DNA from 2 places in the Sphingomonas sp. BE138 genome. Region 2 is predicted to be linked to the other one. Evidence: predicted binding sites of a transcription regulator. Region 2 holds the regulator's gene; the other holds the start of a gene.
What was found. The regulator LexA, encoded in region 2, represses DNA repair genes until DNA is damaged. The targets are predictions, from matches to a motif close to GTTCCNCNCTTGTTCT.
Positions count from the first base shown of each region.

Region 1: a site for LexA is predicted at 1,949-1,964, ahead of J2Y58_RS12895 (ImuA family protein). Genes of this name have one in related genera too.

Region 1 covers NZ_JAVDUC010000009.1:106,858-111,316, reverse strand. Annotated here, with positions in the region: gene J2Y58_RS12915 (competence protein CoiA family protein) at 1-87, opposite strand, end outside; gene J2Y58_RS12910 (hypothetical protein) at 133-1,110, shown strand; gene J2Y58_RS12905 (hypothetical protein) at 1,145-1,321, shown strand; gene J2Y58_RS12900 (hypothetical protein) at 1,352-1,864, opposite strand; gene J2Y58_RS12895 (ImuA family protein) at 2,157-2,744, shown strand; gene J2Y58_RS12890 (DNA polymerase Y family protein) at 2,659-4,452, shown strand; gene J2Y58_RS12885 (error-prone DNA polymerase) at 4,449-4,459, shown strand, end outside.
Region 2 covers NZ_JAVDUC010000001.1:115,271-119,729, forward strand. Annotated here, with positions in the region: gene J2Y58_RS00540 (ComEC/Rec2 family competence protein) at 1-1,266, shown strand, start outside; gene lexA (transcriptional repressor LexA) at 1,580-2,242, opposite strand; gene J2Y58_RS00550 (molybdopterin molybdotransferase MoeA) at 2,301-3,491, opposite strand; gene moaC (cyclic pyranopterin monophosphate synthase MoaC) at 3,488-3,958, opposite strand; gene trpC (indole-3-glycerol phosphate synthase TrpC) at 3,959-4,459, opposite strand, start outside.

The DNA of each region.
Region 1 (4,459 bases), on a different contig from region 2:
CGCCTCAATCGGTATGATGGCGCCCTCCCGATCATAAACAAATCGAATTTTCGTGCCTTTGGCTGCCGCCTTAACGGGCTTTGTCATCGCGCTTCCTGGTTCTAGGATTGATCCCGTGGGAAGGAGCGGAAAATGGCAGGGGATGTCGCTAGAAGCGTTGAGACTTCGGGAGACACAGAGCTTTCTCCCGAGGAAATTCAGTGTGCAATCAACAACCTACCGATCGCAGCGCCCCTCACCCTGGGGGCATACCAATTCATTGAAGGCCTGTTGCGCGCCTCGCTTGACCGACCCGATCAGCGCTACTTCGAACGCAAGGAAGTGGGTGCGTTTGTTGGGCGGGACGACGTGAAATCCCGGCGGGCCTATTGGTGTGACAACGATGCCGTCGAGCGCTTCATGAAGACGTATGCTGCGCGGCTTTCCGACAGCTTTGATCCAGGTCGACTGGTAGCGCTTGAGATTGACGATTCTGGATCTCGCCACCGCTTTCGACTGTATGCGAAACAGAAGCAGCTCGCGTCATTTAGGCTGCTGGGATCCGTCCTCCGCTACGAGACGCAAGCAAATACGCCCAGATTGAACATCCTAGGCAGGCTAAAATACCCGGGCGTCTCCTCTGGAGAACCAACGGAATATAAGAAATGGCTCTTTTTAATTCCGTATTTCGGGACGCTTCTACTCATTATGTGTGGCATGGCGACCGTATGGTTTCAAATGACGTTTCAAATATATAGGACACTGCCCCAAGCGATTCAGGTAGTCTTGTTCATTTTGATAACCGCATATCTGATCTGGGCGGCTAAAAAGAATTGGCATGACCTTCTAGAGGATAAGGTTATGCTGATACCGGACACCCTGTTGAAGGATGAGGACTTCGGGGCGGTTTTAGAGCGAACAAGCCGCGGAGAGGAACGCTTTGTGCGTATCCGACGCTACACCGCAGATTGTCCCATCTGCGGTGACGCTAAGGTTGTGCTTGCTAATGGTTCGTATGATTTGAAGGGTCGCATCGTCGGCCGGTGTAGGGAAAGCCCGAAAGAACATGTCTTTTCATTCGACCGTGTGACACTCGAGGGCGCGCCCCTGCTCGCGATAAACGCCAACTGATGTCTTTACCCTCCAAAAGCTACGGACCACAGTTATGACGATCGATGAGACGACGACGATTCTAGATCACGTTGCTGCAGAGGCCGTGAGGATGATGCTGTCCAAAATGACCGATCACGATGTTACAGTCGTGTTCCAAATTGTGGGCGGAGCTGGACCGATCGGTGACCTAGCGGCTGAAGCAATGGAAATTCGAAATATCGATCTTTAGGATTGGACAACAGGGCGTGGGACCATCATGCTAGGCGGGCTGGTCCCCCAAGGTCCACTGGTACGGCTTCCGATCGAACGCCTGACACCGCGATTTGTCAGCTTGCGGCATAGGGATGCGGAGATACTCGACCGATTGCGCCTGCCGCTGGATGGTCAACCTTACACGGTTGCAGCCATAGGAGGGAGGGTCGCTTTCCGCGACTACGGTCTCCGCATTCCACGACTTGATCGGGTATTCGTCGGTGTGCAGGAATACGGACCGCGCGGCACCAAGGTTCGATAGATCGGCGATGCGGCAGGAGCCCTGGCCTCGCCGGCACTCGATGTGCAGGAAGGTCCGGCCGTCCATATCTGGACCCACGAGCGTTCCCTCGGCCGAGATGAACCCGGTGTCGCTCGCCCGGTCGTCCTTGTCATCATAGAAGGTCTTCGGCGCATACCGGACGGGCCGGTCCTCAGCCGTTTTCAAGAGCCAAAGGGACGCCGCAACGCCGATAACGGCAGCTGTCCCGAACCCAGCGGCGAAGCTCCGAACACTCAAGCGACGATCCCCCGAACCTCCCGCGTGACCGGGTACAATGCGCTGAACCGATCGAGATGGGCTTGACCAACGCGGCTCGGTAACGGAACATAAAGGGAACGAGTAGAGTCTAACCCTTATGCCCGCCGCCCTTGATTCATCAGCGCCGTCAATAGCGCATCTTCGGACGATCGCCACACCCGCGACTGACTTCCGCATCATGCCTTTCGGCGTCGACGCGATCGACGGGCGGCTCGGGGCAGGGGGCCTTCGCGCGGGCGCGCTACACGAGGCGACAGCACAGAGTTCCACGATGGTCGACGATGCGGCAACGACCCTCTTCCTCGCCAGCATCGCCGCCCGTGAAGCTGCTGCGACAGGCGGGCCGGTGTTGTGGGCGAGCTGCCGAGCCGACCTGTATGCGCCGGCGCTGGAGCAGATCGGCTTACCAGCCGCAGCCGTGATCCATGCCCAACCGCGCGATGACGCGGCCCTTCTGGCGGTGATCGAGGATGCGGTGCGCGACGGTACACCGTCTGCCATCGTCGCAGAGGCGAGCAAAGTCTCCATGGTCGCCACCCGCCGCCTGCAGTTGGTCGCGGCCGAGGCTGACATGCCGGTCCTGCTTTTGCGCCGTCGACGCGGGCTCAACGAGGATCCGCTTGCCGAACCATCCGCGGCCTGGACGCGCTGGCGGATCGGCACCTCACCGTCCGAACGGCTTGAAGTCGCGGGTGTAGGAAGGGCGAGATGGGCGGTGGAGTGCGCTCGCCAGCGTGGGGGTGAGGGGTTCTCCCTGATTGTGGAGGGCAGCGATGAGACGGGTCGTCTCGCTGTTCCTGCCGGACTTGGCCATCGAGCGGCTGAGACGGTTGGAACGGTCCGCTTCGCGGCAGCCTGAACGGCCTGTCCTCGAGCTGCCGGTAGATGACGACCCCGGCGCCTGTTCGGTGCCGCGGGGCGGCGGTTGGCGGCCAGGTGCGCGGTGGGCACGCGAGGGCCTGCCTTCCCGCGCCGACGTCGAGACGCAGATCGCGGCGCTGCCAACACATGCGCAGCCGCCTATGCGCGAGCTCGGCCGGCGATCGGAGGCAGCAAGCCACCCTTATAGGACCGTAATCGCAGGGCATCCGGCGCCAAAAGCATCGCCGTTGGATATTAAAACCCATGGCTTTCCACCCTTGGCGCTTATCGGGAAGGCTGGCCGGCGCGAGGAGGTGGTTGCTGCCTGCGAAGGCGCACGGGCGCTTGGCATCCATCCCGGCATGGCTGCGACCCATGCGCGCGCGCTCGTATCGGATCTCGATTTCCGTCCGGCCGAGCCGGAGGCTGATGCTGCACTCCTCGACCGCTTGGCGCTGTTCGCGGTTCGGCGCTGGTCTCCGATTGCTGCCGTCACGCCCGCCGATGGGCTCTGGATCGACCTTGCTGGCTGCGCGCATCTGCATGGTGGTGAGGAGCGGTTCTGCAGGTGGCTGATCGCCTTCTGCCGTCGTGCCGGCTTCACCGCACGCGTGGCCGTCGCTGACACCGCAGGGGCGGCCCATGCCCTCGCTCGCTTCGGCCGCAGCGAGCTGACCCGCGTCGAGCCGGGTGCAACCGCCAGTGCGATCTCGCCGCTGCCGATCGTCGCCTTGCGCCTGGCGCCGAGCGCACTCAGCGCCGCCAAACGCTTCGGCTTCGAGACAGTAGCGGATCTGCTGCCGGTCGCGCGAGGGCCACTGGCGCGTCGGCTTGGCCTGCCGGCGATCACGCGTCTGGACCAGGCGCTCGGCGCCGTCGCCGAGCCAATCACCCCGCGCGAGGATGCCGAGGTTCCGATCGTCGAGCGTCGCCTCCTCGAGCCGATCGGTACGGCCGAGGCGATCGAACAGGTTATGGGCGACCTGCTGAACGATCTTGCGCAGGTCCTGCAGGCGCGAGGCTTGGGCGCACGGGCACTCCGCCTCACGGCTTTGCGCGTCGACGGCACGGAACAGGTCGTGGGTGTCGGCACGTCGCGCCCGACGCGCGAGGTATCGCACCTTCTCAGGCTCCTGAAGCTCAGGATCGAGCGGATCGACCCCGGCATGGGCCTCGAGCAATTCTGGCTGGTTGCGCCGCATACCGAACCGCTGGATGCGGTCGCCCTTGGCGCCGTCCTCGCCGGCGAGGCGCTGGTGCGGGACCCAGCGCGCCTGGTCGACTTCATCGCCGGCAGGATTGGAGGCTATGCCGTCTACCGGCTTGCGCCAGTCGAAAGCCATGTGCCGGAGCGGGCCGTCACCCGCTCCGACCCGGTGGAGATGCCAGGATCATGGCCGGCATGGAAGCGCCCGATCCGCCTCTTTGCCCGGCCGGAGCCGCTGGCGCGCGTGATTGCGCTGATGCCGGACCAGCCACCGCGTCGGTTCGAGTGGCGGGGCAAGACCTACAAGATCGTTGCCGGCGACGGCCCCGAGCGGGTCCATGGCGAATGGTGGCGCCGCGATGCCGAGGTGTGGGCGGTGCGGGACTATTACCGTGTCGAGGACGATGCGGGCGGCCGCTACTGGGTCTTCCGACGCGGTGACGGTTTCGAGGAAGATACGGGCGACCTGTCCTGGTGGATGCACGGGGTCTTCGGATGACCCACTA
Region 2 (4,459 bases):
ACGCTGCGGCTGCTGGCGCTGTCGCCGCGGCTGGCGCTGACCGGGCGGCTGCCGCTGATCGCCGCCGCGGCGGGGGCGGTGGCGGCGATCGGATATACCTGGTTGACGGGCGCGCAGGTACCGACGATCCGCAGCTGCGTCGCGGCGCTGATGGTGCTCGCAGCACTGGCGCTGGGCCGCGAGGCGCTGACGCTGCGGCTGGTGGCGGCCGGCGCACTGGTCGTACTGCTGGCCTGGCCCGAGTCGCTGGTGGGCGCCAGCTTTCAGCTGTCGTTCGCGGCGGTGACCGCGATCGTCGCGCTGCACGAGCATCCACGCGTGCGCGGCTGGTTCGCGGCGCATGACGAGCCACGATGGCGCGGGCTGATGCGCGAGCTCGCCTCGTTGCTGCTGACCGGCGTGGCCGTCGAGCTGACGCTGATGCCGATTGCGATCTTCCACTTCCATCAGGCCGGATTGTACGGGGCGCTCGCCAATATCGTTGCGATCCCGCTGACGACGTTCGTGGTGATGCCCGCGGAGGCGGCGGCGCTGCTGCTCGACGGCGTGGGGCTGGGTGCGCCGGCATGGTGGATCGTCGGGCAGGGGCTGGCGGTGCTGCTGCGGATCGCGCGGGGCGTGGCAGCGGCGCCTGGCGCCGTGGCGGCGGTGCCGGTGATGCCCCACGCCGCGTTCGCTGCGATCGTGGCCGGTGGATTGTGGCTGGCGATCTGGCGGACGCGGTGGCGCCATGCCGGATGGCTGCCGATCGCCATCGGGGTCGCCTGGACGGTGGCGACGCCGGTGCCCGACCTGATCGTCACCGGTGACGGCCGGCATCTGGCGCTGCGCGACCAAGCGGGCGGGGTGGCGGTGTTGCGCGACCGCACGGGCGACTACATGCGCGGGCTGCTCGCGGAGGCGGGCGGGCTGGACGGCGAACCGCACCTGCTGAGCGAGGCGAGCGGTGCGCGGTGCAACCGCGACTTGTGCTGGATGGAGCGGCGGGTCGATGAACGACGGTGGCGAGTGCTGGCGACGCGCAGCGGCTATCTGGTGCCGGCCGCGGCGCTGGTGCCGCTATGCCGGCAGGCGGATGTGGTGATCAGCGAGCGGCGACTGCCGCGGCGGTGCCGCGGGCGGTGGCTGACGCTCGACCGCGCGACACTGGCGTACACTGGCGGGGTGGCGGTGACGTTCGCCACCGGTCGGGTGACAACGGTGCGACGCGCGGGCGATGCGCATCCGTGGGTCGTGGCGGCGCGCACCGGCGATCCGGACAAGTGACCGCGGCGCCGCGCATCGGATGCTTGCACCGGTCCGTGCGATTGTCGAAGCTGCGTGCGGATGGTGTCATCGAACGTGCGAGAACGGCCACCGGAGTCCAGCGGCGACATCGTGACAAGCGATGGCGTCGAGGCGCTCTTTCCAGGCATGCCGCTCGGATGCTTGCAGAAGTCGCGTACGCGGCCCTGTTTGAACGTATCGCACGACGGCAATCGCGCCATCCCTCCACCAGCTTCGACTAAAGTTTTGCCGCACACAGACTAGGTCTGCGCATCCCTTACGCCCCTAAGAGGGGCGACGAGATCGTCTGTGTTCAGGAATAGCGGCGCAGCAGCCCGGCGAGCTTGCCCTGAACGCGGACCTGCGCAGGAGCATAACGTTGCGGGTCGTAGGCGCGGTTGGCGGGATCGAGGCGGATCATCCCGCCTTCGTGGCGGAAATACTTCAGCGTCGCCTCGCTGTCCTCGATCAGCGCGACCACGATCTCGCCGTCGCGCGCCACTTCCTGGCGGCGGATCAGCGCATAGTCGCCGTCGAAGATGCCCGCCTCGACCATCGAATCGCCGGCTACCTCAAGCGCGAAATGCTCGCCCGCGCCGAGCAGCGCCGCCGGGACCGGCAGCATCGTCGACCCCTCAAATGCCTCGATCGGCACACCAGCCGCGATGCGGCCGTGGAGCGGGATCTCGACCACGTCATTGGCCGGCTCGGGCATGCTGCGCTTGATCGAGGGCGGCGCGACCTTCTTCGTCTCGCCCCCGCGCTCGGGCGTCTTGAGCACCTCGAGCGCGCGGGCACGGTTGGGCAGGCGGCGCAGATAGCCGCGCTCCTCGAGCGCGCTGATGAGACGGTGGACCCCGGACTTGCTCTTGAGCTCCAACGCGTCCTTCATCTCCTCGAACGAGGGGGACACGCCACTGTCGGCGAGCCGGTCCTCGATGAAGCAGATCAGCTCGTGCTGCTTGCGCGTCAGCATGTTCCGGCGCCTCCCTAGTGAACGGATTGCGAACCTTTATGGAACATAATGCTGTCCGTCAAGCGATCATCAGGATTTCCGCCGAGTCGCCTGCGCGCGCCGTGGGAGCGTGCGGTTCGCGCACGATCAGGCAGGTCGAGCGCGCCAGCGTCCGCAGCATCGAGCTGTCCTGGATGGTCGAGGCAAAGGCGCGTCCGTCGCGCAGTTCGGCGCGCAGATAGTCGGTGCGCTCGCCGTTGGCGGGCAGGTCCTCGCCGAGGAGCGCGCGGGACACGGGCGGGAACGGCTGCGCTGCGCCGGCGAGATGCGCGACGAGCGGGCGGACGAACAGCAACGCGGTGACGAACGCCGACACCGGATTGCCCGGCAACCCGACCACCGCCATGTCGCCGCGCCGCCCGGCGAGCATCGGCTTGCCGGGGCGCAGCGCGATGCGCCAGAAATCGAGCGTGGCGCCCGCGGCGGCGAGCGCCGGGCGGACGAGGTCGTGGTCGCCGACCGACGCACCGCCGGTGGTGACCAGCACGTCGGCATCGACCGTCGCGAAGGCATGGGTCAGGCGGTCGAGCCGGTCGGGGAGGATGCCCAGGTCGACGATCTCGACCCCCAGGTCAGCGAGCAGCGCGCGCAGCAGCAGGCGGTTCGACTCGGGCAGCGCGTCGTCGGCGGTGAGGGGGCTCGCGGTGCCGGGCTCGACCAGTTCGTCGCCGGTCGCGGCCAGCGCGACGCGGACCGGCCGCGCAACCGCGATCCGCGCCACCCCGCCGGTCGCGGCGACCGCAAGCCGCGCGGGCGTCAGCCGCTCGCCGGGCGCGACCAATATGTCGCCGCACGCAAAGTCGAGCCCGCGCGGGCGAACGTTGCGACCAGCGTGCGCGGGGCCTTCGCCGGCGAGCGTCAGGATCGCGCCGTCGCGCGCGGCCTCTTCCTGGACCAGCACCGTGTCGGCCCCGGCGGGCATCGCGGCGCCCGTGAAGATGCGCACCGCCTGACCGGCAGCAACGGTGCCGGCGAACGGCGCGCCGGCGGCGCTCTCTCCTATGACGTGGAAGGGACTGGAGAGGTCGGCGAAGCGCAGCGCATAACCATCCATGGCGGACAGGTCGCTCGCGGGCTGGGTCCGTCGCGCGACGACCGCGGCGGTCGCCCAGCGTCCCAGCGCCTCGTGAAGCGGCACCTCGACGCTGTCGACCGCGCGCCCGAGCGCAAGGACCCGCGCCTGTGCCGCTGCGACGGGAAGCAGGGTCATGGCGCGCGCCAGTCGCCGGAGCGGCCGCCGCGTTTTTGGAGGATCCGAATGTCCTGAATCGTCATCGTCTTGTCGATGGCCTTGGCCATGTCGTAGACGGTTAGCAGCGCCGTCGAGACGGCGGTGAGCGCTTCCATCTCGACGCCGGTCTTGCCGTCTGTGGCGACCGTCGCGACCGCGGCGAGACCGTCGTCGGCGAGCGACAGGTCGAGAGCGACCCGCGTGATCGGGAGCGGGTGGCACAAGGGGATGAGGTCGCTGGTGCGCTTGGCGGCCATGATCCCGGCGACACGCGCGACCGCGAGCACGTCGCCCTTCTTGACCGCGCCGTCGCGGATCGCGGCCAGCGCGTCGGGCGACATGACGATCCGGCCGGTCGCGACCGCCTCGCGGCGGGTGACCGCCTTGTCGCCGACATCGACCATGTGCGCGGCGCCATCGGCGTCGAGATGGGTGAGCGCGGTCACCTAGCCGACCAGCGCGCGGGTGGCGGCGGCGACGTCGGGCTGGCGCATCAACGCCTCGCCGATCAGGAAGCAGTGTACGCCGTGCGCGGCGAGTTCGTCGAGGTCGGCGCGGGTGGTCAGCCCGCTCTCGGCCACGAAGGTGGCGTCCGACGGCGCGTGCGACAGGAGCGCATAGGTGCGGCGGAAGTCGACCTCGAAGGTCTTCAGGTTGCGGTTGTTGACGCCGATGAGGCGCGAACGCAGCCGGCCGGCGCGCTCCAGCTCGGCCTCGTCATGCACCTCGACCAGCACGTCGAGCCCCTGTTCGATGGCGGCGGCCTCGCATTCGGCAAGGCAGGCGTCGTCGAGCGCGGCGACGATCAGCAGGATCGCGTCGGCGCCGATGCTGCGCGCCTCCAGCGCCTGCCAGGGATCGACGGTGAAGTCCTTGCGCAGCACCGGTAGCGTGCAGGCGGCGCGTGCGGCAATCAGGTAGTCCTCGTGCCCCTGGAAATAGGGCGC